3 regions of the Streptomyces sp. WG7 genome follow, and region 1 is predicted to be linked to each of the others. Evidence: riboswitches for the same ligand, from Rfam matches in the RefSeq annotation. Region 1 holds a riboswitch; each other region holds the start of a gene.
What was found. A riboswitch is a leader RNA that binds a small molecule or an ion and turns the genes downstream of it on or off. The one in region 1 is predicted to bind cyclic di-AMP.
Positions count from the first base shown of each region.

Region 2: linked by a shared signal. The riboswitch ahead of ACP4J0_RS31025 (M23 family metallopeptidase) and the one ahead of ACP4J0_RS00445 (transglycosylase family protein) in region 1 are both predicted to bind cyclic di-AMP.
Region 3: linked by a shared signal. The riboswitch ahead of ACP4J0_RS07795 (M23 family metallopeptidase) and the one ahead of ACP4J0_RS00445 (transglycosylase family protein) in region 1 are both predicted to bind cyclic di-AMP.

Region 1 is NZ_JBNGGE010000001.1:95,402-105,638, forward strand. It holds gene ACP4J0_RS00420 (NAD(P)/FAD-dependent oxidoreductase) at 216-1,634, opposite strand; gene ACP4J0_RS00425 (exopolyphosphatase) at 2,054-2,995, opposite strand; gene ACP4J0_RS00430 (DUF501 domain-containing protein) at 2,992-3,534, opposite strand; gene ACP4J0_RS00435 (FtsB family cell division protein) at 3,584-4,066, opposite strand; gene eno (phosphopyruvate hydratase) at 4,164-5,444, opposite strand; gene ACP4J0_RS00445 (transglycosylase family protein) at 5,821-6,564, opposite strand; cyclic di-AMP (ydaO/yuaA leader) riboswitch at 6,568-6,734, opposite strand; gene ACP4J0_RS00450 (transglycosylase family protein) at 6,918-7,991, opposite strand; gene ACP4J0_RS00455 (cytochrome P450 family protein) at 8,137-9,537, opposite strand; gene ACP4J0_RS00460 (nucleoside triphosphate pyrophosphohydrolase) at 9,621-10,237, opposite strand, start outside.
Region 2 is NZ_JBNGGE010000044.1:44,771-55,007, reverse strand. It holds gene ACP4J0_RS31050 (MFS transporter) at 1-442, shown strand, start outside; gene lhgO (L-2-hydroxyglutarate oxidase) at 518-1,765, shown strand; gene trmB (tRNA (guanosine(46)-N7)-methyltransferase TrmB) at 1,986-2,825, shown strand; gene ACP4J0_RS31035 (PrsW family intramembrane metalloprotease) at 2,836-4,206, shown strand; gene ACP4J0_RS31030 (aldo/keto reductase) at 4,339-5,283, opposite strand; gene ACP4J0_RS31025 (M23 family metallopeptidase) at 5,423-6,460, opposite strand; cyclic di-AMP (ydaO/yuaA leader) riboswitch at 6,472-6,629, opposite strand; gene ACP4J0_RS31020 (PP2C family protein-serine/threonine phosphatase) at 6,873-8,063, opposite strand; tRNA gene ACP4J0_RS31015 (tRNA-Met) at 8,276-8,349, opposite strand; gene ACP4J0_RS31010 (dihydrofolate reductase family protein) at 8,428-9,558, opposite strand; gene ACP4J0_RS31005 (hypothetical protein) at 9,675-9,803, opposite strand; gene ACP4J0_RS31000 (hypothetical protein) at 10,223-10,237, shown strand, end outside.
Region 3 is NZ_JBNGGE010000005.1:79,067-89,303, forward strand. It holds gene ACP4J0_RS07790 (M16 family metallopeptidase) at 1-1,125, shown strand, start outside; cyclic di-AMP (ydaO/yuaA leader) riboswitch at 1,316-1,480, shown strand; gene ACP4J0_RS07795 (M23 family metallopeptidase) at 1,493-2,257, shown strand; gene ACP4J0_RS07800 (GntR family transcriptional regulator) at 2,458-3,153, shown strand; gene ACP4J0_RS07805 (HPr family phosphocarrier protein) at 3,393-3,674, opposite strand; gene ACP4J0_RS07810 (GNAT family N-acetyltransferase) at 3,872-7,102, shown strand; gene ACP4J0_RS07815 (DUF5998 family protein) at 7,165-7,761, shown strand; gene ACP4J0_RS07820 (alkaline phosphatase family protein) at 7,761-8,954, shown strand; gene ACP4J0_RS07825 (thymidine kinase) at 9,008-9,661, shown strand; gene ACP4J0_RS07830 (DUF7134 domain-containing protein) at 9,895-10,237, shown strand, end outside.

The sequences.
Region 1 (10,237 bases):
GACCGAGCAAAACACCTGTGCACACCACGAGATTTTCGCCCGGTCGGCACAGCACGAAGGGGCCGCCCGCACCACGGATGGCGGGCGACCCCTTCGAGGGCACTACGGGTACTACGGGTACTACGGGTACTGCCGGTACTACGGGAACTGCGGGTGCTGCAAGGTCTTGCCGGTACTGCACGCCCCGCTGGTACGCGGGTACGGACGGCCGGAGGTCAGGAGGCCTTGGCCTTCTCCTCGGTCTTCTCCGACTTCGCGGCCTGCTCGCCCTTGTCGGCGGCCTTCGGCGCGGCGGCCGGCGCCGGCTTGGCGGCCTCGTAGAACTCCTCGCGCGGGGTCTCCATCGCGCCGAGGGAGACGACCTCGCGCTTGAGGAACATGCCGAGCGTCCAGTCCGCGAAGACGCGGATCTTGCGGTTCCAGGTCGGCATCGCGAGACCGTGGTAGCCGCGGTGCATGTACCAGGCGAGACGTCCCTTGAGCTTGATCTTCATCTTGCCCATGACGATCATCGCCACGCCCTTGTGCAGGCCGAGGCCCGCCACCGCGCCCTTGTTGGCGTGGCTGTACTCCTTCTGCGGGAAGCCCCGCATGCCGGAGACGACGTTGTCGCCGAGGACCTTGGCCTGGCGCAGCGCGTGCTGGGCGTTCGGCGGGCACCAGGCGTTCTCGTTGCCCGCCTTGCGGCCGACGAGGTCGGGCACCTGGGCGTTGTCGCCCGCGGCCCAGATGTAGTCGGTGCCGGTGACCTGGAGGGTCGGCTGGCAGTCGACGTGACCGCGGGGGCCGAGCGGGAGACCGAAGCGGGAGAGCGCCGGGTTCGGCTTGACGCCGGCCGTCCACACGATGGTGTTGGAGTCGACCTCCAGGCCGTTCTTCAGCACCACGTGGCCGTCGACGCAGGAGTCCATGGAGGTGGACAGGTAGACCTCGACGCCGCGACCCTCGAGGTGCTCCTTGCCGTACTGGCCGAGCTTGGGGCCGACCTCGGGAAGGATCTTGTCGGCGGCGTCCACGAGGACGAAACGCATGTCCTCGCGGGAGACGTTCCGGTAGTACTTGGCCGCGTCGCGGGCCATGTCCTCGACTTCACCGATGGTCTCCGCACCGGCGAAACCGCCGCCGATGAAGACGAAGGTGAGCGCCTTGCGGCGGATCTCCTCGTCGGTGGTGGAGTCGGCCTTGTCGAGCTGCTCCAGTACGTGGTTGCGCAGGCCGATGGACTCCTCGATGCCCTTCATGCCGATGCCCTGTTCGGCGAGGCCGGGGATCGGGAAGGTGCGGGAGACCGCGCCCATGGCGATGACCAGGTAGTCGAACGGCAGCTCGTACGCCTCGCCCACCAGAGGGGCGATGCGCGCGACCTTGCGGTCCTGGTCGATGGTGGTGACCCGGCCGGTGAGAACCTCCGCCTTCGGAAGCACGCGCCGCAGGGGGACGACGACGTGCCGCGGGGAGATGTTGCCGGCGGCGGCTTCGGGGAGGAAGGGCTGGTAGGTCATGTACGACCGCGGGTCGACGACGGTGACGGTCGCCTCGCCGTAACGCATCTTCTTCTGGATGCGTCGAGCTGCGTACAGGCCTACGTACCCACCGCCTACTACGAGGATCCTGGGACGCTCCGTGGTGCTCATGCCATCGAGTATCCACCCGCCCGAGGGGGGTGGTTCGTGCGCCCCTTCACAAGCTTCGGTGAAGGCTGTGCTACTATCCGCCGCCCACGTGACGGAGATCATGGCGGGGGAAGGAACCAGCGTGTAGTGCGCTCCGTTGTCAATGCCGCGTGAGCTGCTTCTCCGCACCTCCGAGGGCAGTGGACCACCATCCCGCGGCATCCTTCTGGACCCCTTGCGGAACACCGCCCTGAACGCGTTCAAAGGGCTGTTGAACCCCCAAAAGGGTCAACCGGCGCGCTTATGTCGTCCGGCAGGACCAAATTCCTTGTGAAGAACTTCACGAAGTTTCCCGACAGGATGTCACCGAGGGGCCCCGGAGGGCCCCTCGGAACGCGCTCAGCCGTCGCCCGTCCCGCTCGGACCACGACCGCGGACACCTACGCCACCGACCACGCGATCCCGTCGAGAATGTCGTGCTCGCTCACGACGACCTCCTCCGCACCCGTCCGCTCCATGATCGACAGCAGTACGAGAGCGCCCGCTCCGATCACGTCCACGCGGCCGGGGTGCATGGAGGGGACGGCCGCGCGCTCGGCGTGCGTGGAGCGCAGCAGCCAGTCGGTGATCTCCCGGACGCGCGCGCGGGAGACCCGGGAGTGGTGGATGGCGGCCGAGTCGTACTCGGGCAGCTCCTGGGCGATCGCGGAGACGGTCGTCACCGAACCGGCCAGCCCCACCAGCGTGCGCGCCTCGCGCAGCGGCACCGTCTCCCCGGCGAGGTCCAGGGCGGCTTCGATGTCGGCCCGCATCGCCGCGACCTGCTCGGCGGTGGGCGGGTCGGTCACGGCCCCGTCGCGCACCAGGTGCCGCTCGGTCATCCGCACGCAGCCGACGTCCACGGAGCGGGCCGCGCGCACGTGGTCGTCGCCGACGACGAACTCGGTCGAGCCGCCGCCGATGTCGACGACCAGGTAGGGCTTTTCGAGGTGGTCGCGGCCCGCCAGCTCCTTGGTCGCGCCGGTGAAGGAGAACTCGGCCTCCTGGTCGCCCGAGATGACCTCCGGCTCCACGCCGAGGATGTCCAGCACCCCGTGCACGAAGTCGTCCCGGTTCTCCGCGTCCCGGGAGGCCGAGGTCGCCACGAAGCGCAGCCGCTCCGCGCCGTGCGCCTTGATGATCCCGGCGTACTCGCGGCAGGCGGCGAAGGTCCGCTCCAGCGCCTCGGGGGCCAGCCGCCCGGTGCGGTCGACGCCCTGGCCGAGCCGCACGATGGTCATGCGGCGGTCCAGGTCGGTCAGCTCACCGGTCCCGGGGTCGGCGTCGGCGACCAGCAGCCGGATGGAGTTCGTACCGCAGTCGACGGCGGCTACACGGGTCACTTGCCGTCCTCCTCGTCCGTGAGAGCCGGAAGGGACACGCACGGCCCCTTGCGCCACCACTCGGGCAGCATCGCGATCGCCTCGTCGCCCAGCGGGTTGACGCCGGGACCGGCCGCCAGCGAGTGGGCGACCAGCACGTGCAGGCACTTGACCCGGTCCGGCATGCCGCCCGCGCTCGGGAAGCCGGTCAGCTCCTCGATCTCGTCGCGGCGCCGGATGTAGTCCTCGTGCGCGGCCCGGTAGGCGTCGGCCAGCTCCGGGTCGGTGGCGAGGCGCTCGGTCATCTCCTTCATCACGCCGTTCGCCTCCAGCGTGCCGATGGCGGAGGCCGCCTTCGGGCACGTCAGGTAGTACAGCGTGGGGAAGGGAGTGCCGTCGGGCAGCCGCGGCGCCGTCTCCACGACGTCCGGCTGGCCGCAGGGGCAGCGGTGCGCGATGGCGCGCAGGCCGCGCGGGGGTCGTCCGAGCTGCTGCTTGAAGGCCTCGACGTCCGCGTCGGTGGGCTCGGTGCGCGGGGTGGTCGGCGGGGGAGTCTGCATGGCTGTCTTCTGCTGGTCTTCCTGTTGAGTCACTGCCGGCGCTGTCGGTTCACTGCCGGCGGGCGGCGGTGTCGGCCTTGTCGACCCCGTCCCATACGTTCCGGTACCAGGGGCGGTCGGCGGCACCGGCCTCGGCGCGGGCCTTCCTGGCCGCGTCCGGGTCGACGACGACGAACCCGGTCTCCCCCGGCATCACGTAGTGCAGCCGCAGCCGGATCTGCTGCTCGGCGTAGGCGTCGTCCTGCCAGCGTGCCTTGAGGTCGCGCAGTTCCTCGACCCGGTCCCGGGTCTCCTGCTGCTCCCGCCGCAGATCGGCGATCTCGGCACGCTGGGCGACGTACTGCCGTATCGGATAGGCGAGCGCCACGACGAGCGAGCAGAGCACCATCGCGAGCAGCGCGGCCCGGCCGGTCAGCCGGGAGCGGCGGGCCTGGCGCTTGGTCTGCGAGCGGTAGACCCGGGCCGCGGTCTGCTCCCCGATGATCCGGATCCTGGTCGCGGTGGAGAAACGGTCCCGGTCCTTCACGGCCATCCTGGTCTCCGCCTCCCGTGCACACGCGTACGTCCCCGCACACGGTACGGGACCGGGTACGGGGACGTACGTACGACGCTGCCTCTCGGGGCCGCGGTCAGCCCTTGAAGCGCGGGAACGCGCTGCGGCCGGCGTACACCGCGGCGTCGTCGAGGATCTCCTCGATGCGCAGCAGCTGGTTGTACTTGGCGACGCGCTCGGAGCGGGCCGGGGCGCCGGTCTTGATCTGGCCGCAGTTGGTGGCGACGGCCAGGTCGGCGATGGTGACGTCCTCGGTCTCGCCGGAACGGTGGGACATCATGCACTTGAAGCCGTTGCGCTGGGCCAGCTCGACGGCGTCCAGGGTCTCGGTCAGCGAACCGATCTGGTTGACCTTGACCAGCAGGGCGTTGGCGGCGCTCTCCTCGATGCCGCGGGCCAGGCGCTCCGGGTTGGTGACGAACAGGTCGTCGCCGACGATCTGGACCTTGTCGCCGAGCTTGCCGGTGAGGATCTTCCAGCCGTCCCAGTCGTCCTCGAACAGCGGGTCCTCGATGGAGACCAGCGGGTACGCCTCGACCAGCTCGGCGTAGTACTCGGTCATCTCGGCGGCCGTGCGCTCCTTGCCCTCGAAGGTGTAGGAGCCGTCCTTGTAGAACTCGGACGCGGCGACGTCGAGCGCGAGGGCGATCTGCTCGCCGGGGGTGTAGCCGGCTTCCTTGATGGCCTCGAGGATGAGGTCGAGGGCCTCGCGGTTGGAGCCGAGGTTCGGGGCGAAGCCGCCCTCGTCGCCGAGGCCGGTGGCCAGGCCCTTGCTCTTCAGGACCTTCTTCAGGGTGTGGTAGACCTCGGCGCCCCAGCGCAGGGCCTCGGAGAAGGACTCCGCGCCGATCGGGGCGATCATGAACTCCTGGATGTCCACGTTGGAGTCGGCGTGCGAGCCGCCGTTCAGGATGTTCATCATCGGCACCGGCAGCAGGTGCGCGTTGGGGCCGCCCAGGTAGCGGAAGAGCGGCAGGTCGCTGGCCTCGGAGGCGGCGTGGGCGACGGCGAGCGAGACGCCGAGGATGGCGTTGGCGCCGAGCGAGCCCTTGTTGTCGGTGGCGTCCAGGTCGAACATCGCCTGGTCGATCAGGCGCTGCTCGGTGGCGTCGTAGCCGACGAGCTCCGGGCCGATCTGCTCGATGACGGCCAGGACGGCCTTCTCGACGCCCTTGCCCAGGTAACGGTTGGAGTCGCCGTCACGGAGTTCGATGGCCTCGAAGGCGCCGGTGGAGGCGCCGGACGGAACGGCGGCACGACCCGTGCTGCCGTCGTCGAGGCCGACCTCGACCTCGACCGTGGGGTTGCCTCGGGAGTCCAGGATTTCCCGGGCTACGACGACGTCGATGGACGGCACGAGCATCTCCTTCTTCAATGTGACGCTTCGGTGTGACGCGCGGGTCCACAGGACCGCAGCGGCTCTGCGGGACCGAGCCTAACCGGCTCCGGGCGATCGGCCAGCCGATGGCCCACCCGCTGGACAGAACCGAGAGTAAATTGTTTCCGAACGGAACAAAGACGTTTCCGCAAACCCGGCCGGATTCGGGGGCGGGAACGGAGCCGGGATCAGGGCGGGAACGGAGCCGGGATCAGGGCGGGAACGGGGTGCGGGATCAGGGCGGGAACGGGGTGCGGGGTCAGGGTGGAACGGGGTGCGGGGTCAGGGCATGAAAATCCCGCTCCGGCGCGTACGGGGGAACACGCGCCGGAGCGGGAGCAAGGGGAGCTGCTGCCTACTTCAGGTGCAGCTGCTGGCCCGGGTAGATCAGGTCGGCGTCGTCGACGATGTCGTCGTTCAGCTTGAACAGCTCGGCCCAGCCGCCCTCGACGTCGTGCTCCTCGGCGATCGAGCTGAGGGTGTCGCCCGTGACCACCTTGTACTCGCCGTCGCCCTTCTCGACCTTCTTGCCGGTCGGGGTGGTGACGGTCTTCTCGGCGGCCGGACGCTCGGCGGAGCGGGAGGCCTTCTGCTCGGCGGAGCGGTCGGCGCCGGAGCCGCTGCCCTGGCTCTGCGCGCTCTCGGAGCTGCCGGAGTCCTGGGAGGAGCCGGAGCCCTGGGAGGAGCCGCTGTCCTGGCTCTCACCGGAGCCGCCGCCGGTGTACGCGGCGTTCGACAGGCCGGTGCCGCAGACCGGCCAGGCGCCCTTGCCCTGGCCCGCGAGCACCTTCTCGGCGATCTCGATCTGCTGCGCCTTGCTGGCCTGGTCCGCGGTCGCGGCGTACTGCGTGCCGCCGTAGCCGGCCCAGGTGGAGGCGGAGAACTGCAGGCCGCCGTAGTAGCCGTTGCCGGTGTTGATGGACCAGTTGCCGCCGGACTCGCACTGGGCGACGGCGTCCCACTCGGACGCGGTGGCGGCGGAGGCGTTGCCGGCCGCCATCAGCGGGGCGGCGACGGCGGCACCGGTGACACCGGCGACGGCGATGACACGGGTGGCCTTGGACGGACGGCGGTGCTTGCCCTTGCCGGAAAACAGCATGGTTGATCCCCTCACCGACGCCTGCGAGGTGAGCTGTCGGGTTCGGGCCGGTTGAGTTGCCCGGCCGGGTTCCTCGCGGAACTCGGCTCCACCCCTAGCCGCTCCGGTTCAACTGCCCGGTGCGGCACTTACCTTGGGTCCCCCGCTCCTGCCTTCGGCGCTTGACGCGACGACTGTTCCCGGACGGCCGCTGGCAGGATTCGGCGTTGCGGCAGCCGGGGCCCGCGATGACGGGCGGTCATGACCGTAGTCACGCGCTCCGCGGATTTACAAAGACGATCACGGCTTCTGAGACCTATCTCTCACGAGATCCAAAACGGACATACGATCTCTAACCGTGACGCGAACTCCCCCTACTTTTCGCCCGATTCGCCCGTGACCGTGAGCGTCTGACCGGGCAGGATGTGGTCGGGGTCGGCGCCGACGACCTCCTTGTTGCCGGCGTAGAGCGAACGCCAGCCGCCGTCCAGCTCAAGAGAGTCGGCGATGCCCCAGAGGCTGTCGCCGGAACGCACGGTGTACGAGCCGTCCACGGCCTGGCGCGCGTCACCCTCACCGCGCGAGGCGTGCCGCCCCGACGACTCGCCCGTACGACCGTCCACCGCCCCCTCGTCGGCACTGCCGCCCCGGTGCCGGCCCGCGCCGGACTCCTCCGTGTCGGTGAGGGCCGAAGAGCCGTCATTCCGCCCCGGCTTGTCCGATTCGCCGGCTTCCTGGGAGGGCGTGGGTGAAGCGCCGGTGTTCTGCGGTTCGCCGCTCTCCGTGGACCCGGAGCCGGGGGACGTGTCGGACTTGGTCGAATCGTCCCCGCTGTCCGACGAAGGGTCAGCGGAGGGCGAGGAGGGCGAGGAAGGGGACGCGGGAGAGGAAGGAGCCGAAGGGGACGCCTCGGACGTGGGATCCGCCGGCTCCGTCGAACCGGACGAGCCGGACGAGCCGGTCGAGCCGGACGCACCGGAGAGTCCGGGAAGGCCCGACGGCTCTTTCGAGGTGTCCGATCCCTCCGACGAGCCGTCACCCGCCGTACCCGAGCCACCGCCGGCGGACGCCGAGCCGTCGCCCAGGCCCGCGAGCAGACCGCACGTCGGCCAGGCGGCGATGCCCTGGTCCGCGTGTATCTTCTCGGCGACTCTCACCTGCTGGGAGCGACTGGCCTGGTCGGCGCTGGGCGCGTACTCCAGGCCGCCGTACTGCTCCCAGGCGTCCTGGGACAGCTGCAGGCCGCCGTAGTACCCGTTGCCACTGTTCTGGCTCCAGGCGCCGCCGGTCTCGCACTCGGCGACCCGGTCCCAGCTCGCCCCGTCGGCCGCGTGGGCGCCGGTGGCGCCGAGGAGCGGGATCGCGATGGCGGAGCCGGTCACTCCGGCGGCGACGACCAGGGCGGGAGCCTGGCGGGGGCGGCGGTGACGACCGTTCCCGGAGAGCATGCGACGACCTTTCACGAGACAACGGGGACCGCGCGACGGGTGGTGCTCGGGGCGCCACGCTGATTCGTGAACGTATAGGCAGATGATCGCTTGTCACAAGTTCATGCCGCGCAGATCACGTGAAGATCACAGAGTTGAGCGCGTGTCACCTTTGCGTCGACGGCGGGCCGTCGTCGGCCGACGACGACGCGACCGGCGTGAACGAGACGGGCAAGGTGCGCAAACCGCGCATGATGAGTCCGCCGCGCCAGCGCAGTTCGGCCGGGTCGGCGGCGAGGCGCAGGTCCGGGAGGCGGGTGAGGAGCGTGCCGATCGCGGTCTGCCCCTCCAGCCGGGCGAGCGGGGCGCCGAGGCAGTAGTGGATGCCGTGGCCGTACCCGAGGTGCTGGCTGTCCCGGCGGGAGAGGTCCAGGGTGTCCGGGTCCGCGAACCGCTGCGGGTCCCGGTCGGCGGCGGCGAGGACGACGAGGACGGGGTCGCCGGCCGCGATCTCCTGCCCGCCGATGGTGAGCGGCCGGGTGGCGAAGCGCCAGGTGGCCAGCTCCACGGGACCGTCGTACCGCAGGAGTTCCTCGACGCCCGTCTCCAGCAGGCCGCGCTCGCCCGCGGCGAGGGACGTCTGCAGGCGGGCCCGCTGTTCGGGGTGGGTGAGCAGGGCGTGCACTCCGTTGCCCACCAGGTTGACGGTGGTCTCGAAACCGGCGAAGAGCAGGATGAAGGCCATCGCCGCGGCCTCGTTCTCGGTGAGGTGCTCGCCGTGGTCGGAGGCGCGGATGAGCCCGGAGATGAGGTCCTCGCCGGGGCCGGGTTCGGCCGGCAGGGCCGCGCGCTTGCGGTGGATGAGGTCGGCGAGATAGCCCCGCATCTTCTTCACCGACCGGGCGACCCCGCCCCGTGGCCCGCCGCCGTGACGGATCATCATGCCCGCCCACTCCCGGAAGTCGTCCTGGTCCTCGCGGGGTACGCCGAGCAGGTCGCAGATGGCGTAGATGGGCAGCGGGAAGGCGAACTCGTGGATCAGGTCGGCGGAACCCGTGCCGGCGAACCGGTCGATGAGGTCGTCGGCGAGCTCCTGCACCCGGGGTGCGAACTCGGCGACCCTGCGGGGCGTGAACGCCTTGCTGACCAGCCGCCGCAGCCGGGTGTGGTCCGGCGGGTCGATGTTCAGCAGATGGGTCATGAGCTCGGCTTTCCGCTCCCCCGGAATGCCGGTCTTGCCCTTGGCGTGCGCGGGCTCGTCGTGGTGCGCCGGGTTCTTGGACAGCCGCGGGTCGGCGAGGGCCTGCTTGGCGTCGGCGTACCGGGTGACCAGCCAGGCCTCCACTCCGCTGGGCAGCCGGGTGCGGTGCACGGGGGCGTGCTCGCGCAGCCAGGCGTAGGCGGGGTAGGGGTCGCTGGCGAACTCCCAGGTGAAGAGCTCGGGGGTGGGGCCGTCGGGCGCGGGGTCGCCCGACGTGGGGCCGTCGGGCGTGGAGTGGCCCGGCGTGGGGCGGTCGGGCGTGGGATGGCCCGGCGTGGGGCGGTCGGGTGTGGGGTGGTCGGTCACCCCTTGACCGTATCCGGGGGGCCGGAGGTGTTCCGGGCGCCGGTGTGCCTTCGGCCGCGGGCCCTGGATACTCGCCCTCGGTCTCAGTCCCCGGCGGCCTCCGCCACCCGGATCGCGTCCCGGTACGCCCGTGCCGCCGCTCTCAGGGCCGCCTCGGGGTCCGTGCCGCCGGCCTCGGCGCGTGCGGCCAGGGCGAGGAGTTCGTAGCCGATGCCCTCGCCGGTGGGGAGGGGGACCGGGAGGCCCGCGGTGCGGACGCGGGAGGCGAGCTTGGCCGCGAGGGCGAGGCCGGGCTGACCGAGCGGGACGCCCTCGGTGACCGAGGTGCGCTGCTTCTCGGCCGCCTTGGTGCGCAGCCAGTGCTCCCTGACCTCCTCGGGGGTGGAGGCCGTCTCGTCGCCGAAGACGTGCGGGTGGCGGTGGATCAGTTTGGCGACGATGGTGCCGGCCACGTCGTCGATGGAGAACGGGGCGTCGGGGTCGTCCTCGGCGATGCGGGCGTGGAAGACGACCTGGAGGAGTACGTCGCCCAGTTCCTCGCGGAGTTCCTCGCGGTCGCCGTCCTCGATCGCCTCGACGAGTTCGTACGCCTCCTCGATGGCGTACTTGGCCAGGCCCTTGTGGGTGCGTTCGGACGACCAGGGGCATTCGAGGCGGATGCGGTCCATGACCTGGACGAGGTCGAGCAGGCGCGCACCCG
Region 2 (10,237 bases), on a different contig from region 1:
CGCGGCGGCGGCCGGCGCGGCCCTGAAGGCCGCCGAGAGCTGGCTGGAGCGCGCCCGCCCCGGCGACAGCGACCCGACGTGGCTGGGTTTCTACTCCTACGACCGGTTCGCCGCCGACGCGGCCGAGTGCTACCGCGACCTGAAGGCACCGCGCCAGGTCCGCCGCTTCACCGAGCAGGCCCTGTCGAAGCCGACGGAGGAGTTCGTACGCTCGCACGGCCTCCGGCTCGTCGTCTCGGCGGTGGCCGAGCTGGAGTCGGGCAATCTGGACGCGGCCTGCGAGCAGGGCGTGCGGGCGGTCGAGGTGGCCGGCCGCATCTCCTCCGCCCGCACCACCGAGTACGTCAAGGACCTCCTCCACCGCCTGGAGCCGTACGGCGACGAACCACGCGTGGTCGAGCTGCGCGAGCGCGCCCGGCCCCTGCTGATGACCACGGCCTGATCCGCCCCCGCCTCCCGGGTTTGAAGGCATTGTCAGTGGCGCAGTGCACTATCGAAGCCGGGAGGTGGGCCGGAGATGGAACGAGTGCGGAGCGGGGTCCCGCACGGCATCGCGCGCGGAATCGCGTACGACTGCGACGTGCTGGTGATCGGCGGCGGAATCGTCGGCCTGTCGACGGCGTACGCGATCACCCGCGCGGCGCCCGGCACCCGGGTGACGCTGCTGGAGAAGGAGCCGGGACCGGCCCGGCACCAGACGGGCCGCAACAGCGGCGTCATCCACAGCGGCGTCTACTACCGCCCGGGCTCGCTGAAGGCCCGCTACGCGGTCCGGGGCGCGGCCGAGATGGTCAAGTTCTGCTCCGAGTACGGCATCGCCCACGCCGTCACCGGCAAGCTGATCGTCGCCACCGACCGCGCCGAGCTGCCCCGGCTGCACGCCCTCGTCCAGCGCGGCCGGGAGAACGGCATACCGGTACGCGAGCTGGGCGCCGCCCAGATCCCGGAGTACGAGCCCGAGGTGCGCGGCCTCGCCGCCATCCACGTCGGCACGACCGGCATCTGCGACTACACCGCCGTGGCCCGGCAGCTGGCCCGGGCATCCGGCGCGGAGATCCGCTACGGCGCCGAGGTGCGGCACATCGACCGCCGTCCGGGCCTCGGAGTCGCCGCCCGCACCCGCTCCGGGGAGGTGCTCCGCGCCCGGGTCCTGGTCAACTGCGCCGGGCTGCACTGCGACGGGATCGCCCGCATGACGGGGGACGACCCCGGCATGCGGATCGTCCCCTTCCGGGGTGAGTACTACGAGCTGGCGCGCCCGGAGCTGGTGCGGGGACTGGTGTATCCGGTGCCGGACCCGGCGTTCCCGTTCCTCGGCGTGCACCTGACCCGCGGCATCGACGGGAGCGTCCACGTCGGGCCGAACGCGGTGCCCGCGCTGGCCCGGGAGGGGTACGGCTGGGGCGTGGTGCGCCCCCGCGAGCTGGGCGGGACGCTGACCTGGCCGGGGTCGTGGCGGATAGCCCGGCGGCACTGGAGGTACGGGGCGGGCGAGCTGCGGCGGTCGCTGTCCAAGGAGGCGTTCACCAGCGCCGTGCGCAGGCTGCTGCCCGCGGTGACGGAGGGGGACCTGGTGGCGGCGCCCGCGGGGGTGCGGGCGCAGGCGGTGCTGGCGGACGGGACGCTGGTCGACGACTTCCTGATCCGCGAGGGCGCCCACGCCGTGCACGTCCTGAACGCGCCCTCGCCCGCGGCGACGGCGTCGCTGCCGATCGGGCGGGAGGTGGGGCGGAGGGCGCTGGCGATGCTGGCGGCGGTGCGGTGATCCGGGGTCTGCCGCGTCGCCCGGCGCGGGGCGGGCCGCTCGAGCGGGGGGCAGTCTCCACCACCCTCGTGTCGCCTCTGGGGTACCTCCCGTGCCGCCACCGTGCCGCCCCTGGGTCACCTCCGTGCCGCCCCTGAAGCACCTCCCGGGCCGTTCAGGTCCTGGAGGCGCCACGACTGCCCGCGGTGACGCGCACCGGTGGCCGTAAAATTGAGGCACTGTGTCTGACTTCCACCGTGCCCCCGAAGCCGCCCCCCAGCCCGCCGCACCGCATACCGGCGTCTCCGTCCGGCACACCCGTACCAAGGGTGAGCCCCGGTTTCCCGACGGGCCGAAGGCCGATCCCGCCGGTTCGCACTTCGAGCGGCGGATTCGGAGTTTCCAGCCCCGCCGGAGCCGGGTGACCGCCGGGCAGGCGGACGCGCTGCAGCGGCTGTGGCCCGTGTGGGGGCTGGACATCGACGGGCAGCGGGTCATCGACCTCGGCGAGCTGTTCGGGAACTCCCGCCCCGTCGTCCTGGAGATCGGCTTCGGCATGGGCGAGGCCACCGCCCAGATGGCCGCCGCCGACCAGGACACCAACATCCTCGCCGTGGACGTCCACACCCCCGGCCAGGGCAACCTGCTCGGTCTCGCGGAACGGGACGGACTGTCCAACGTCCGGGTGGCCAACGGCGACGCGATCATCCTCCTGCGCGAGATGCTCGCCCCCGACTCCCTCGCCGGGCTGCGCGTCTACTTCCCCGACCCCTGGCCCAAGAAGCGGCACCACAAGCGCCGCCTGATCCAGCCGGAGTTCCTGACCCTGGCCGCGACCCGGCTCGCGCCGGGCGCCTTCGTGCACTGCGCCACCGACTGGGAGCCGTACGCGGAGCAGATGCTCGAGGTCCTCACCGCGCATCCCGACTTCGAGAACACCGTGCCGGGCGGCGGATTCGCGCCGCGCCCCGCCCACCGCCCGCTGACCCGTTTCGAGGGCCAGGGACTGGACAAGGGTCATGTGGTGAACGACTTGCTCTTCCACCGCGTACCGCACAAGGAGCAGCCCTCCACCGGTTAGGGTCCATGCCGTGGCCACCAGTCCCCCGTACCCGACGCGTCCGCACATGCAACCGCACTGGTGGCAGCGCGCCTGGGTCCGGCACGGCGCACTGGTGGCACTGCTCGCGCTGGCCGGCCTGGTGATCCTGGCCCTGGTGCGCGAACAGACCGGTACGCGGGGGTTCCTGGTGGGGCTGGGCCTCGCGGTACTGCCGGTGCCGCTGCTCGTGGCCGCGTTCCGCTGGCTGGACCGGGTCGATCCCGGACCCTGGCGGAACCTGCTGTTCTGCTTCGCCTGGGGTGCCTGCGCGGCGGCGCTGATAGCGATCGTCGCGAACAGCTTCGCGACGAGGTGGATAGCGACGGCCACCGCCGACCCGGCCGGCGCGGACACCCTGGGCGCCACGGTCATAGCCCCGGTCGTCGAGGAGTCCGCCAAGGCCGCCGCCGTCCTCCTGGTCTTCCTCTTCCGCAGGCGCCACTTCACCGGCATCGTCGACGGCGTGGTCGTCGCCGGTGTCACCGCCACCGGCTTCGCCTTCACCGAGAACATCCTCTACCTGGGCACCGCCTTCGGCACCGACCAGCTCACCGGCGACAGCGGCTTGACGTCCGTCACCGCGGCGACCTTCTTCGTCCGCATCGTGATGTCGCCGTTCGCCCACCCGCTCTTCACCGTGCTCACCGGTATCGGCTTCGGCATCGCCGCGCTCCGGGCGGGCCGTCACCGCCTGCGCCGGGCCCTGCTCCCCCTGTGCGGCCTGCTGCTCGCGATGGGCATGCACGCGCTGTGGAACGGCTCGGCCTCGTTCGGCGAGTACGGCTTCCTCTCCGTGTACGCGGCTGTCATGGTGCCCTCGTTCGGTCTGCTGACCTGGCTGGTGATCTGGACCCGGCAGCGCGAACTGGGCACCGTACGGACCGAACTGCCCGTGTACGTCATGGCCGGGTGGCTGGCACCGGCCGAACCGTACGCGCTCGGCTCGATGCGCGCCCGCCGCATCGCCCGGCAGCACGCACACCGGCACGGCGGGAAGGAGGCGGCGCGGGCGGTGGCACGGTACGAGGCGTACGCGACCTCGCTGGCGTTCCTCCGGCAGCGGGGGCGCCGGGGCACGGCGGGCGCCGACTTCACCCTGCGGGAGCGGGAACTGCTCGACGCCCTGTGGCACCGGCGCGACGTGGCCCGACCGGCGCTGGACTACGCGGCGCGGGCCACCGCGCCACCCGTGCCGGTGGCGGTACCGGCCTGGCCGTACGCGTACGGGCCGTACGGCCCCGGCCGTCCCGCGGCGGCCCCGGCACCGTACCCCGCACCGGCCGCATACTCCCCGAGCAACCCCTACGCCCCTTCCAGCCCGCACCACCCGTACGCCCCGCCCGACCCCTACCGGCCGTAAGCCCGCAGCCGCCCGTCGCACGGCGCCCGGCCCGCGGACGCCCGGCCATCGGACGCCCCGCCCGCAGACTTACGGCCCACAGCTCCCGGTGCTTACGGCCCACAGCGCCCGGTCCGCCGGCGCGACCGGCCCTCAGGCCGACGCCTCCGTGAGCTTCCCGGCCTCGTCCTCCGTCAGGCTCAGCTCCGCCACCCCCAGCAGCGCCGGCAGCTGCTCCACCGTGCGCGCGGACGCGATCGGCGCGGCCACCGTCGGCTGTGCGGCCAGCCAGGCCAGGGCGACCGTGGCGACGGGAGCGTCGTGGGCCTCGGCGATCTCGTCGAGGGCGGCGAGGACCCGCCGGCCGCGCTCGGTCTCCAGGTGCTTCGCGGCGCCGCCCGCCCGAGGACTGTCGACGTCCGCACCGGGCCGGTACTTGCCCGTGAGGAAGCCGGACGCGAGGGCGTAGTACGGCACGGCGGCCAGCCCGGCCCGCTCGGCGAGGTCGCGCGGCTCGCCCTCGTACGTGTCGCGCGAGACCAGGTTGTAGTGGGGCTGGAGGGCCACGTAGCGGGCGAGGCCCTCGCGGTCGGAGAAGGCCAGGGACTCCGCGAGCCGCTCCGCGGAGATGTTGGAGGCGGCGATGTGCCGGACCTTGCCCGCCCTCACCAGCTCGTCGAGCGCGCCGATGATCTCCTCCACCGGCACCTCGGGCTTGTCGAAGTGGGTGTAGTAGAGGTCGATGTGGTCGGTGCGCAGGCGGCGCAGCGAGGCGTCGGCGGCGGCCTTGATGTTCGCGGCGGTCAGTCCCGGGTACTCGGGGTGCTGGCTGACCTTGGTGGCGAGGACGACGTCGCCGCGGTTGCCGCGGGAGGCGAGCCACTCGCCGATGAGGGTCTCGGACTCTCCGCCGGTGTTGCCGTCGACCCACGCCGAGTAGGAGTCGGCGGTGTCGAGGAAGTTGCCGCCGGCCGCGGTGTAGGCGTCGAGGACGGCGAAGGAGCGGTCCCGGTCGGCGGTCCAGCCGAAGACGTTGCCGCCGAGGGCGAGGGGGAAGACCTCCAGGTCGGAGGAGCCGAGCTTGCGCAGAGAAGTCATGTCCTGCGTCAACGAACACACCGGACGATGTGATTCCGGCCGTGGCGCAAAGAACCCGCAAACCGGCAGCCCTGACGTCGGGGGGTTGCCGTCAGGACCGCCGGGGATCAGCGGGGAGCGGATGGGTCAGCGTGGGTACTCAGGGGTTGAGGCCCTTGTTCTGCAGCCACGCCATCGGGTCGATACCGCCGCCGTCGGCCGTGTGGACCTCCATGTGGAGGTGGGCGCCGGTGACGTTGCCGGTGGCGCCGACGCGGCCGATGATGTCGCCGGTGGCGACCTTCTGGCCGACGCTGACGCTGATGGAGGACTGGTGGGCGTACCAGATCTCGGTTCCGTCATCGAGGGTCAGCACGGTCTTGTAGCCGTACGACCCGTCGTATCCGGCCGACGTGATGGTGCCGCTGTGGACCGCCTTGAGCAGCGTGCCCGTGGGGGCGGCGAAGTCCAGGCCGGTGTGGTAGCCGGAGGACCAGTAGGCGCCGGCCTGACCGAAGCTCGAGGAGATCGTGTAGGACGAGGTCGGCAGGGTGTACTGCTTGGCCAGCTTCGCGAGCCGTTCGGCCTCGGCCTTCTTCTCGGCCGCCTCCTGCGCCTTCTTCTTGGCGGCGGCGGCCTTGGCCTGGGCCTCCTTCTCCGCCTCGGCGGCGGCTTCCGCGGCCTTCTTCTCGGCTGCGGCGACGGCTTCGGCGGCGGCCTTGCTCTCCACCTGGGCCTGCTGCTGCTCGGCCTGCGCCATGATCCGGGCCCGCAGCGTCTCACCGGCGCCGGCGGTGTCCTCGGTGCCGGTGGCGGTGGCGGCCGCCACGCCGATGCCGCTGAGCGGGGTGGCGGAACCCTCGGGCTCCGGCTCCTCGTCGTCGGAGATGAGCGAGCCGACGTTCGGCAGGTCCGGCATGGAGATCGACACCGGCGGCTTGCCGGTCTGCGCGCTGGCCATGCCACCCGCGCCGACGGCCGCTATGACACCGACGCCGAGGACGGTGGAGCTGCGGGCGAGTCCGCCGCGCTGCTTGGCGACGCGGTGCCGGCCGCGTACCGGTCGGATGGATTCCGCGGTGGGATTCCATTCCTCCCAGGGGCCCTCTTCGGTGCGGTAGCCGTCGTAGCCGAAGGTGTCCGCGTCGTGCTGGTTCGGCACGAACGGGGCCTCGGGGGCAGGCCGGTTGGACGCCACGTGGGCGTGCTCCTTTCCTTCCTTCTCGCCTACCGGGTTAGCTGACGGGTTCGGAGCAGGAAGGTCTCCTACGCGCGTATATCCGCCGTGTCTCCACGGCGCCTTACGCCCGATTCACCCCAATGTGGTGGTTCCCCGGTTCCCTTGCGGGATTCGGCGCGTGCGCACGGAGCCGCCTTCTGTGACGGCTGGGACGACCGCGCTGCGTTATCGAACGTTAATAGACGCGAGGCTCGGATTCCAAGCCGTTCCTCTAGATCATTAACGAATCCGGCCGGGACGTACGCCTCATGGGCGGTCAAAGCGGGGCGAGTTGACCCCGTCTCAGTATTCCCCCTCGCGTCACAACTTTCTGATGGTGTGTCAGTTGTTATGCGGAGGGCGGTCGGTCCGTCACGTGCCGTGACATCGGTCAGGGCCGTCGTACGGCGAGCAGTGCCATGTCGTCGGCCATGCCGCCCCCGGAGTGCCGGCGCACGTCGTCGGCGAGGGTGCCGAGCAGTTCCGACGGATGCCGGAAGACGCGGCCGGCCAGCCGCGCCTGCGGGTCGTAGAACTCGCCCTGGGCGTCCCGGGCTTCCGAGACTCCGTCGGTGTACAGCAGCAGTGTGGCCCCACCGGGGAAGTCGGCCTCCTCCGCACGGTCGGGCCACACGCCGAGCTCTCCCATGCCGAGCGGCAGCGCCGATTCCCGGGCGGGCAGTGGGCGCAGGGTGCCGTCGGCGTACAGCAGCAGGGGCGGCGGGTGGCCGCGGTTGACGATGCGGACGACCCCGTCGCCGTGCGGGAGTTCGGCGAGCACGGCGGTGGTGAAGCCCTCGAAGGCGTCCAGTCCGTCCCGGCGGGAGCCCTCGCGGGCCAGCGCCCGCTCCAGCCGCTGCGCCACCGCCTCCAGCGTCGCCTCCTGTTCGGCGGCCTCCCGGAAGGCGCCGATCACGACGGCGACGGCGCCCACGGCGCCCATGCCCTTGCCGCGCACGTCCCCGACGATGAGCCGGATGCCGCGCGCGCTGTCCTGTACGGCGTAGAGGTCGCCGCCGATGAAGGCGTCGGCCTGCGCGGCCTCGTAGCAGGCGGCGATCTCGAAGCCGCCGATCCGCTCGGCGGGCTCGGGCAGCACGGCGCGCTGGGCGGCCTCGGCGATCTCGCGCACGGAGACGAGGCGCTCGCCGGTGCGGCGGACGAAGCCGTTCACGAGGACGGCGAGCACGGCGACCGTCGCGATGGTGATCAGTTCGGTGAGGGAGTCGACGTAGTGGATGACGCCCTTGCTCAGTTGCAGCCCGACGACGGCGGCGACGACGGCGGCACCGGTGAGCGCCGTGCCGCGCCGCGAGTAGATCGGGGCGGCGACCAGGGGCGCGGCCGTGTAGAGGGGGCCTGCGGTGAAGTACCTCGGGGTGAAGAGGTCGTACAGGATGGCGACGACGATCAGCAGTACGGGCAGCAGGCGTACGAAGGCCCGCCCGTACGAGGTCCGCCACGCCCGCGGCCGGCCCGGGTCCGGCCGGGGTGGCTCCGGGCCGTCACCGACGCCGGGGTCGGGCACGGGGTCGCCGGGGAGTCGGCCGCCGGCTCTGGCGTACGTCCCTTCGTCGTCCACGTCACCTGGCCGCACCACTGGTCTCCCGCCACCCCGCACGTCTGCGCCGCTTGCCGTCCCTCCGTCCAGGTTTCCCGGAGCGGGGGTGGGGGGCGAGCCGTGCGGGCCGACCGGGTGACTGGTGACTGGTGACTGGTGACTGGGCGATGCGCCGGGGGGGCAGAACGCACCGAAGGCCGGAATCCCTGAGGATTCCGGCCTTCGGTCTTCAGTAGCGGGGACAGGATTTGAACCTGCGACCTCTGGGTTATGAGCCCAGCGAGCTACCGAGCTGCTCCACCCCGCGCCGTTGTGTCTCTACTGTACGTCATCCCGGGGGCGGAATGCACATCCGTACCTCCGCACCCCTTCCAGCGGCGCTCCGCTACCCCTCCAGATGGCGGTTCGGCGCCTTCGCCCGCTGCTCGTACTCCGGCAGTACGACGACGGCGGCGCCCCCGGCCGCGAGCACTCCGCTGCCGTCGGCCCCCGGTACGAAGGTGTCGGGTTCCCGCCAGGCCGTGACCACGCGGGGCACCCCGGCGTCGAGGATGAGCCGGGCGCAGGGCGCGGGCCGGGAGGCGCGGCGGGCGCACGGTTCCAGGCTGCTGTACACGGTGGCGGTCGCGAGCCGCGGGTCGGCGGGGTCGGCCTTCGCGAGCGCGGCCTCCTCGGCGTGCACGACGGGATCGCCGCCCTCCCGCGAGTGCCCGCGCGCCAGCTCCGTCCCGTCGGCGGCGACCACGACCACCCCGACGCTGAACGCCGTCCCCGACGGCGGGCACAGCTCGGCCAGCTCGCAGGCGAGCGCCAGCCAGTGCCGGTCGGAGGCGGTCACGCGGTCGCCGGTGCCGGGCGCGGTGGGCAGGTACCGCGTCAGCACCACGTCCTCGATGCGCCGCGTCTCCACCAGCCTGAGCCGCCCGCCCTGGTAGGCGCCGGGCCCGAACAGGCGGGGGGCGTCCGGGTTCCCGACGATCAGCGGGGCGAGGGCGAGCTGCAGTTCGTCGGCGAGTTCCTGCTGGAGCAACTGGCTGTGGACCTTCCCGCCGCCCTCGACCATGAGCCGCCGCACACCCCGCCGGTCGTGCAGGTACTCCAGCGCCGCCCGCCAGCCGAGCTCGGGCCCGAGCGGCACGACGTCGGCGGCGAGCCCCGCCGCGCGGGCCCGCCGGGCGCCGTCGTCCGTGGTCAGGAGCACCTTCTCCCCGCCGGTGTGCCAGAACGACGCCGCCGGGTCCAGGTCCCCGGTGGCGCTGACCGTCACCTTGAGCGGGTACTCCGCCCTCCCCGCCGCGACCCGGGCGGCCCGCCGCTCGGCCGAGTTGACCAGCAGCCGCGGATTGTCCGCCCGGATCGTGCCGGCCCCGACGAGGACCGCGTCGACGGACGCCCGCACCTCGTCGACCCGGTCGAAGTCGGCCGGGGAGGAGAGCAGGAGCCGGTCGGGGCCGGTGTCGTCCAGGTAGCCGTCGAGGGAGACGGCGGCGGAGAGGAGGACGTAGGGGAAGGGCATCAGGCGCTCCGGGTGCGGTCGGGATCGTTCTCCGGCGGGCTGGGGTGTGGGATCTCCGGCTTGCTGGACGGGCCCATCTCCACATCCGTGAAGCGCAGCAGCAGGCTCTTGACCGCTCACTCCGCCGCGAAGCCGTAGAGGTGGTCGGCTGTCGGCAGGCGGCTGTCGCGGTGGACGTAGTCGGCGTCCTCGAAGTGACGCTTCGCCGCCTTGGCGAACTGATCCTCTTGTAACGTCTCCGGCACATTCGGATCTTATCCATGGACAGCCCCTGACTTCCCGAATCGGCTGTCACTGAACTCGGCTCGTGCTGCGGTTCGTTCGCTGCCGTGTCGGGTCGACTCCTCATGCGCGTGGGATCGGGGCAGGACCGTACTCACAGCTCAGGGACAGGGACTTCCTTGTCCCCGTACCGTAGATCCGCTGCGCGCCGGTCACCGGAGCGGGCTGATTGCCCGCCCGGCGTCCCCTTTCCCTCAAAGGAACGAGAAGCGCCGCAGGCCTGGCCGGTGGCCGGATTCCGTCTGAGTACGAGTGCTCAGACGGAATGGTGGCCGATACGGATGATGCGACTGTGACAGGCAGCTACCGTCCGTATCGATCACCGCAGTGCGGTCATACGTTCCGACCTGCGTGGCGGCGTAGGACAGGGGAGGGGCCACGCATGGCGTGGGACGAA
Region 3 (10,237 bases), on a different contig from region 1:
GCCGCCGAGCTGGAGCGCTGCGGCGCCACCCTCGACGCACACGCCGACCACCCCGGCGTCCGGCTGAGCCTGGAGGTGCCCGTCTCGCGCCTCGCCAAGGCCCTCGGCCTGGTCGCCGACGCCCTCCGGGCGCCCGCGTTCGCGGACAGCGAAGTCGAGCGGCTGGTCCGCAACCGGCTCGACGAGATTCCGCACGAGCTGGCCAACCCGGCACGCCGCGCGGCCAAGGAGCTCTACAAGGAGCTGTTCCCGGCCGGGACGCGCATGTCGCGCCCGCGTCAGGGCACCGAGGAGACGGTCGCGAGCATCGACTCCGCGGCCGTACGCGCCTTCTACGAGAAGCACGTCCGGCCCGCCACGGCCACCGCGGTGGTCGTCGGCGACCTCACCGGCGTCGACCTCGACGCGCTGCTCGGTGACACGCTGGGCGCGTGGACCGGCTCCGCCGCCGAGCCGCGTCCCGTGCCGCCGGTGACCGCCGACGACAGGGGCCGGGTCGTCATCGTGGACCGCCCCGGAGCCGTCCAGACGCAGCTGCTGATCGGTCGCACCGGCTCCGACCGGCACGACCGCGTGTGGCCCGCCCAGGTGCTCGGCGCCTACTGCCTCGGCGGCACCCTCACCTCGCGCCTGGACCGCGTCCTGCGCGAGGAGAAGGGCTACACCTACGGCGTGCGGTCGTTCGCACAGGTCCTGCGTTCCGCGCCCGACGGCACGGGCGCCGCCCTGCTGGCCATCAGCGGCTCCGTCGACACCCCCAACACCGGTCCCGCGCTGGAGGACCTGTGGACGGTGCTGCGGAAGGTCGCGGAGGGCGGGCTCACCGACGCCGAGCGCGACGTCGCCGTGCAGAACCTGGTCGGTGTGGCGCCGCTGAAGTACGAGACGGCTGCGGCCGTGGCGAGCACGCTGGCCGACCAGGTCGAACAGCACCTGCCGGACGACTACCAGGCCACGCTCTACCGCCAACTGGCCGCCACGGGAACCGTGGAGGCCACGGCGGCGGTCGTGAACGCCTTCCCGGTGGACCGTCTGGTGACGGTCCTCGTCGGCGACGCGGCGCAGATCAAGGAGCCCGTCGAGGCCCTCGGCATCGGTGAAGTGACCGTCGTGGCGGCCGAGTAGCGGCACGCGCGCGTGGCGGCCCTGGTGACCACAGTGTCACCAGGGCCGCCTTTTGTCCGAATTGAGGGGCTGACTGACCGTCTGCCCTGTGGCGTGCGCTACAAAAGGCCGGTTGCGTTTGAGGATTGAAGACACCCCGTTTAGCGTCGTCCGGGCTGTTCGTCAGGCAGTGCGCCGCACCCGCGGCACCGGACAGCCATCGCCGAGTCCCCGTACGGCGCGAGCCAGGGGAGCCGGGGACCCATCGCAGTCCCTGGGGTGAATCGGACGCCCGCGCGTGAAGCGAGGGGGTCCGTAGGAGACCTTCCTGCTCCGAACCCGTCAGCTAACCCGGTAGGCGAGAGGGAAGGAAAGGACCAGCCTCCACATGGCGTTCACGCGCGCCACCGGCAAGCATCGCCGTCCCAGCCGGATGCATCGCACCACCGCCCACGCGGCGGGCGTCGCGGCCCTCGCCACCACCGGTGTCGTCGGCACCCTCGCCGCTCCGGCGCTCGCCGCCGAGTCCGAGGCGGAGCAGAGCGGACTCACCCCGGTCGTCACCATCGGCGACGCCGTAGCCGACGAGATCGACGCCCAGGCCACCGCGCAGAAGCGGGCCGCGCTGGACGCCGCCGCCCGTGAGGCGGCCCAGGAGGCCGCACGCGAGCGGGCCGTCGAGGCGGCCGAGGAGGCACGCGAGGCCAAGGAGCGCGCCGCGCGCGAGGCGGAGCGCGAGCGCCTCAACACCTTCGTGTCGCCGATCACCGCCTCCTACGTCTCCACCGCCTACCAGGCCGGCAGCTCCCTGTGGTCCTCGGGCAGCCACACCGGCATCGACTTCCACGCCGCGAGCGGCACCTCCGTGCACGCGGTCGGTGTCGGCACCGTCGTCGAGGCCGGCTGGGGCGGGGCGTACGGCAACCAGGTCGTGATCAGGATGCACGACGGCACGTACACGCAGTACGGCCACCTGTCCTCCATCGCCGTCTCGGTCGGCCAGGCGGTCGCCGCCGGTCACCAGATCGGCCTCTCCGGCGCCACCGGCAACGTCACCGGAGCCCACCTGCACTTCGAGGCCCGTACGAGCCCCGAGTACGGCTCGGACATGGACCCCGTCGCCTATCTCCGCTCCCACGGTGTGAACGTCTGACGACGGACGGTACGGCACTCGAACGCCCCGGCTCCCGAGCCGGGGCGTTCGCATTTCCGTGGGTGATCCAGGCGTCGCCGCTGTCCAAAAAATGTCCATGAAATCCGCCCCGCCGTCGGAATATCCGCCCGACTGGCCTAGAGTCACTGCTCACGCGTCAATCGTCGACGTTTTCTTGGGGATCAAGGCGGAGGTCGGGCATGCGTATTCCGGCGCACTCGGTGTGCACGGCGATCCGGGACGACATCGTCGCCGGCGTCCACGGGCGCGGCAGCCGGCTCACCGAGGAACTGCTCGCCCGCCGTTACGGAGTCTCCCGCGTCCCGGTCCGTGAGGCCCTGCGCACGCTGGAGGCCGAGGGCTTCGTGGTGACCCGGCGGCATGCGGGCGCGTGCGTGGCGGAACCCGGCGAACAGGAGGCCGCCGACCTGTTGGAGGCCCGTACGCTCCTCGAACCCCTCGGCGCCTCCCGGGCCGCCCGGCGCCGTACCGAGGCCCACCTCAAGGTGCTGCGCGGACTGGTCAGGCTGGGGCAGGAGCGGGCCAGGCAGGGCAACAGCGAGGATCTGCGTTCCCTGGGCGGCTGGTTCCACGACACCCTCGCCCAGGCCGCGGGCAGCCCCTCCCTGGCGGCGTTGCTGACCCAGTTGCGCCACAAGATCGCTTGGATGTACACCGTGGACGCGCCGGCCGGACCCGTGGAGTACTGGGCGGAGCACGGTGCGATCGCCGACGCGGTGGCCCGGGGCGACAGCGAGCGCGCGCGGGCGCTCATGATGCTGCACACCGAGCGGTCGACGCCGGGATACCGGCTGCGATTCGCTTCCGACGGCGAACGGACAAGGCGTGTGAGGAAATCGCAACGTGCCGTAAACACGTCGAGCCTGCGGGCTTAACGCGAGGGCCGTATACAAGAGAGGGTAAGAGTAATTCGAGGAGTCTTTTTTGCTGCCCGGCTGCCCGGTTGCCCGACTTTCTGGCTTCTCGACTTTCTGACTTCTCGACTTCCTGGCCTACCGACGCCCCGGAATGCCCGGATGCCCGCAGAAGAGCGAAGCCGAAAGAAATCAAAAGGCCCGCCCGGTGGTCCGGGCGGGCCTTTCAATGCTGCTGTCCGTCAGACGGTTCAGACGGCTCAGACGGTCTCGGGAAGCTCCTCGAGCCCTTCGGAGACCAGCTTCGCCAGCCGCTCCAGGGCGGCGTCCGCGCCCTCGGCGTCGGAGGCGAGGACGATCTCCTCGCCGCCCTGGGCGCCGAGGCCGAGGACGGCCAGCATGGAGGCCGCGTTGACGGGGGAACCGTCGGCCTTGGCGATCGTCACCGGGACGCCTGTGGCCGTGGCGGCTCGGACGAAGATGGAGGCGGGGCGGGCGTGGAGGCCCTCGGCCCAGCCGACGTTGACGCGGCGCTCAGCCATGTGATGCTGCCCTTCAGGTATTCAGGGGTTCATGTTGTCTAGACCAGTCTTGTCTAGACCAGTTTCCCACATCGTGAAGCGTGCCCGGACGGCTGTGTGCCGCCCGTGTGGTCGTCGGACCGCGGCCTCGGTCCGAGCTTCCGTCCTCCACAGACTGCCTCGCGCCGTTGTCGTACGCGAGCCGTACTCTGGGGCCCATGCAGACCTCGTCGGACCGGCACGAGTACCCCGCCCATTGGGAGGCCGACGTGGTGCTGCGCGACGGCGGCACCGCGCGCGTCCGCCCCATCACCGTTGATGACGCCGAGCGCCTGGTCAGCTTCTACGAGCAGGTCTCCGACGAGTCGAAGTACTACCGCTTCTTCGCGCCGTACCCTCGCCTGTCCGCCAAGGACGTCCACCGCTTCACGCACCACGACTTTGTGGACCGGGTGGGACTCGCGGCCACCATCGGCGGCGAGTTCATCGCCACCGTACGCTACGACCGGATCGGCGCCGGTGGAACACCCGCGACGTCCCACCCCTCGCCCACCACCGCCCTTGCCGGAGGGCGCTTCGCGCCCGCCCCTCCCGTCTCCGACGAGGCCGAGGTCGCCTTTCTCGTCCAGGACGCCCACCAGGGGCGCGGCGTCGCCTCCGCGCTGCTGGAACACATCGCCGCCGTCGCCCGTGAGCGCGGCATCCGCCGCTTCGCCGCCGAGGTGCTGCCCGCCAACACCAAGATGATCAAGGTGTTCATGGACGCCGGGTACACCCAGAAGCGGAGTTTCGAGGACGGCGTGGTCCGCCTGGAGTTCGGCCTCGAACCCACCGACCGCTCGCTCGCCGTGCAGTACGCGCGCGAGCACCGCGCGGAGGCGCGTTCCGTTCAGCGGCTGCTGCAGCCCGGGTCGGTGGCGGTCATCGGCACCGGCCGCACACCCGGAGGCGTCGGCCGCAGCATCCTCGGCAACATCCGGGACGCGGGCTACACGGGGTCGCTGTACGCCGTGAACAAGGCGTTCCCCCAGGGCGGCACGGAACTGGACGGGGTCCCGGCGCGCCGCTCGGTGCGCGACATCGACGGCCCCGTCGACCTGGCCGTCGTCACCGTGCCCGCCGAGCACGTCCCCGAGGTGGTCACCGAGTGCGGCGAGCACGGGGTGCAGGGTCTCGTCGTGATCTCCGCCGGATACGCCGACAGCGGCCCCGAAGGACGCGAACGCCAGCGCGCACTCGTGCGGCACGCGCGCACGTACGGCATGCGGATCATCGGGCCCAACGCCTTCGGGATCATCAACACGTCCCCGGACGTGCGGCTCAACGCCTCCCTCGCCCCCGAGATGCCCCGCACCGGACGGATCGGCCTGTTCGCCCAGTCCGGTGCCATCGGCATCGCCCTGCTGTCCCGGCTGCACCGGCGCGGCGGCGGGGTCACCGGCGTCACCGGCGTGTCGAGCTTCGTCTCGTCCGGCAACCGGGCCGACGTCTCCGGCAACGACGTCCTTCAGTACTGGTACGACGACCCGGAGACGGACGTCGCGCTGATGTACCTGGAGTCCATCGGCAACCCGCGCAAGTTCACCCGCCTGGCACGGCGGACGGCGGCCGTCAAACCGCTGGTCGTGGTGCAGGGCGCCCGGCACGGGGGTGTGGCGCCCCAGGGGCACGCCGTACGGGCGACACGGCTGCCGCACGCGACGGTCTCCGCGCTGCTGAGGCAGGCCGGCGTGATCCGGGTCGACACGATCACCGACCTGGTCGACGCGGGTCTGCTCCTCGCCCGCCAGCCGCTGCCCGCCGGACCGAGGGTGGCGATCCTCGGGAACTCGGAATCACTGGGGCTGCTGACGTACGACGCCTGCCTCTCCGAGGGGCTGCGGCCGCACCCTCCCCTGGACCTGACCACGGCAGCCTCGGCCGGCGACTTCCACGAGGCCCTGTCCCGGGCCCTGGCCGACGACACGTGCGACGCGGTGGTGGTGACCGCCATCCCGACGGTGGGGGAGGGGCAGGCGGGAGACGCGGCGCTGGCGGAGGCCCTCCGCTCGGCGGCGGCCGGGGTGCCCGCCAAGCCGGTCCTCGTGGTCCACGTGGAGCTGGGCGGCCTGGCGGAGGCCCTGTCCGCGGCGACGAGCACGGCGCCGCAGGCGGTTCCGCCCGGCGGGCCGCGGGCCGCCTCGTCCGACGGGCGGGAGACGGCGGCTTCGGCCGCCGGCCCCCGGGTGGCTTCGACGGCGGAGAGCCGGGCTGCCCCATCCGACGAGCCCCAGGCCGTCTCGTCCGACGGGCCCCAGGCCGCTGCGCCCACCGATCCCCAGGTTGCCTCGTCCACCGCCGATCCCCGGGCCGCCTCGTCCACCGATCCCCGGGCCGCCTCGTCCACCGATCCCCGGGCCGCCTCGTCCACCGATCCCCGGGCCGCCTCGTCCGCCGAGCCCCAGGTGGCCCCGGCCCCCGGGCCGCACGCGCTCTCGGCCGCCGTGCCCCGGGCGCCCCTGGCCTCCGGGGCAGGCGCCGTCGACCGCCCCGCCTCCGCGCAGCGGCCCTCCACCGGCGAGCCCGGCGGCGGGGGGACGGAAGGCGCCCGCCTCATCCCGGCCTACCCCGCCGCCGAACGCGCCGTCCGCGCCCTCGCCCAGGCCGTCGCCTACGCCCAGTGGCGACGCGACGCCGCCGACCCCGGCAAGGTGCCGGAGTACGAGGACATCGACGAGAAGGGCGCCGCCGAGCTGATATCCGGGCACCTCGCGCGCGGGCAGGGGCTCACGCTCGGCCCGCAGGAGACCTGCGACCTGCTCGGCAGGTACGGCATCCATGTCCACCGCGCCCTGCCCGCCCCCACCCCCGACGACGCCGTCGCCGCCGCGCGGACCATCGGCTACCCCGTCGCCCTCAAGGCCACCGCCCCGCACCTGCGCCACCGCGCCGACCTGGGCGGCGTACGCCTGGACCTCGCGGACGAGGAGCAGCTGCGGCGGGCATACGCCGAGTTGACCGAGCTGTTCGGGAAGCCCGAGGAGCTGCGCCCCGTGGTGCAGGGCATGGCCCCGCGCGGCGTCGACACGGTCGTACGGGCGGTCATCGACCCGGCGGCCGGCGCGGTGCTCTCCTTCGGTCTGGCCAGCGCGGCCACGCAACTGCTCGGCGACATGGCGCACCGGCTGGTCCCGGTCACCGACCGCGACGCCACCTCGCTCATCCGCTCGATCCGCACCGCGCCCCTCCTCTTCGGCTGGCGCGGCTCGGCCCCGGTCGACAGCTCCGCCCTGGAGGAACTGCTGCTGCGGGTCTCCCGGCTGGTGGACGACCACCCGGAGGTCGTCGCGGTCACCCTGGAACCGGTCGTCGTCGCCCCGCGCGGCCTGAGCGTCCTCGGCGCCGCCGTCCGCCTGGCTCCTCCTCCCGCCAGGGACGACCTCGGCCCGCGGACCCTGCCGGCGTACTGACCGCCCGCGCCCCGGGACGGGTCTCGCACGAGCGTGCCGCGCAGTCGGCGCGCCCCCGTAGGATGGACGGCATGGCCAAGACCAGTACGACGACCCAGGGGCTGCGAGCGGCGATCGAGCGCAGCGGCTACTACCCGGCCCTCGTGGCCGAGGCGGTGGAGGCCGCTGTGGGCGGCGAGCCCGTGCGGTCGTACCTGGTCCACCAGGAGACGACGTTCGACCAGAACGAGGTGCGCCGGCACGTGACCGTGCTCGTGCTCACCGGCAACCGCTTCATCGTCAGCCACACCGACGAGCAGGCCGCCGACGACACCTCCCCGACGCCGTACGCCACGACGTCCACGGAGTCCGTCAAGCTCGGCCGGATCTCGTCCATCGTCGTCAGCCGCGTGGTCGCCAACCCGGAGCAGTACAAGCCGGGCACGCTGCCCCGCGAGATCGTGCTGACCATCGGCTGGGGCGCCGTCTCCCGCCTCGACCTCGAGCCGGCCGCCTGCGGCGACCCCAACTGCGAGGCCGACCACGGCTACACGGGCAGCTCGACGGCCGACGACCTCAGCCTGCGCGTCAGCGAGGCCGGCGACGGCCCGGAGACGGTGCGCCAGGCGCTCACCTTCGCCCAGGCCCTCTCCGAGGCGACCGCGGACACCTCCCGCTGATGGCGCAGCACACCGCCTGGGACACCGAGCCGGAACCCCTCCCCGTCGACTCCGCCCCCGTACCCGAGTACGGCACCGGATCGCTCGCCGACCTGCTGCCCACGCTCGCCGCAGGCCTCGGCGTCCCCGGCACGACCGCCGGGATCACGGAGCTGACCCCCGCCGACCGGAACTGCGTGTTCCTGATCGACGGCCTCGGCTGGGAGCAGCTGCGTGCGCACCCGGAGGACGCCCCCTTCCTGACCTCGCTGCTGGGCAGCTCACGGGGCGGCACCGGACGCCCGATCACCGCCGGCTACCCGGCGACCACCGCGACCTCCCTCGCCTCCGTCGGCACCGGTCTGCCGCCGGGCGCCCACGGCCTGCCCGGCTACACCGTGCGCGACCCGGCCACCGGCGCGCTGATGAACCAGCTGCGCTGGCAGCCGTGGACCGCACCGGGCCGCTGGCAGCCGTACCCCACCGTCTTCGGCCTCGCCCACGAGGCGGGTGTGCACGCCGCCCAGGTCTCCTCCCCGACCTTCGCGAACACCCCGCTCACCAAGGTCGCGCTCAGCGGTGGTGAGTTCCACGGACGCCTGTCCGGCGAGGACCGCATGGACTGCGCCGCCGAGCAGCTGGCCCGCGCCGACCGTTCCCTCGTCTACACGTACTACGCCGAGGTCGACGGCGCCGGCCACCGCTTCGGCGTCGACTCCGACACCTGGCGCGGCCAGCTCGCGCACGTCGACCGGCTCGTCCAGCGCCTCGCCGAGCAGCTGCCGCCGCGCAGCGCCCTGTACGTCACCGCCGACCACGGCATGATCGACGTGCCCTTCGACGAGGACCACCGCATCGACTTCGACGAGGACTGGGAGCTGAAGGCGGGCGTCGCCCTCCTCGGCGGCGAGGGCCGCGCCCGGCACGTCTACGCCGTCCCCGGCGCGCACAACGACGTACTGACCTGCTGGCGGGAAGTGCTCGGCGAGCAGTTCTGGGTGGCGTCCCGCGACGAGGCGATCGACGCGGGCTGGTTCGGTCCCCGCATCGACGACCGGGTGTACGACCGCATCGGCGACGTGGTCGCCGCCGCGCGGGACGACGTGCTGCTCATCGCCTCCGAGCGTGAGCCGAACGAGTCGTCGATGGTCGGCAACCACGGGTCGATGACCCCTGCCGAGCAGCTCGTCCCCTTGCTCGAAATCCGCTCCTGACCCACCCCCCCCCGCGTACCCCGCCCTCTCTGCCGAAAGGTGCTCAGCCCCTCATGCCCGAGCTCGTGTTCTTCTCCGGAACCATGGACTGCGGGAAGTCGACACTTGCTCTGCAGATCGGTCACAACCGGTCGGCGCGAGGACTACAGGGTGTGATCTTCACGCGGGACGACCGTGCGGGGGAGGGGAAGCTTTCCTCGCGGCTGGGTCTGGTGACGGAGGCGACCGAGGCGGCTCCGGGCATGGATCTGCACGCCTACCTCGTGGATCGGCTGTCGCGGGGCGGCAGGGTGGACTACGTGATCGTGGACGAGGCGCAGTTCCTCGCCCCGGAGCAGATCGACCAGTTGGCACGCGTCGTGGACGACCTGGGCCTGGACGTCTTCGCCTTCGGCATCACCACCGACTTCCGCACGAAGCTGTTCCCCGGCTCGCAGCGGCTGATCGAGCTGGCGGACCGGATCGAGACCCTTCAGGTCGAGGCGATGTGCTGGTGTGGTGCGCGTGCCACGCACAACGCCCGCACGGTGGGCGGCGAGATGGTCGTGGCGGGCGAGCAGGTCGTCGTCGGAGATGTGAACGGCCCGGCCGCGGAGGTCGGTTACGAGGTGCTGTGCCGACGTCACCACCGCCGCCGGATGACGAGTGTCTCCGCGCACGCCGGCGCGCTCTCACCGGACGTCCTGCCGGTGGCCCCGCCTGAGTGACACCGGCCGTACCGCCGGTCACGGGGCCTTTTCCACCTCCTTTTGAGGTGGTGGGAGGAGGGCTCGACGCGTGCCGGCCCACGGCTGTGGCCGCTGACCGGAACGAGCACCGCCCACCGCCACCCCACCAGGCCGTCGACCGGCCGGCGTCCCTCGCGGGTCGGGGCCGCGGCGGAAGCGCTGTCGCGCGGAACGTTGGACGCGCCGTCAACCGAGCGCATACGTTCGCGCGCATGGGTGACACCCCTTTTCGGCGCCTGGTCATGCTCGACGTGCCTGCTGCCCTCGGGTTCGCACTGCTTCCGCACGTGTCGGCACTGCGGCCGGCCGGGGGCGGCGAGGTGGGCGACGGCACCGTAGGGCTGTTGTCCCTGAGCGTCGCGCTGGCGTTGGCCGCCCGCCGGCTGTGGCCCGTCCCGGTCTTCGGATGCGTCCTGACCACCGCCTGCGTGGCACTGGCGGTCGGAGCCGGACCGGCCCTGTTCCCGGCCGCCTCCTACGCCCTGTACGCGGTGGCCACGACGAGGAGCGGACCACCGGTGCTGTCCGCGGCCTTCGTCGCGGGGCTGTGCGCCG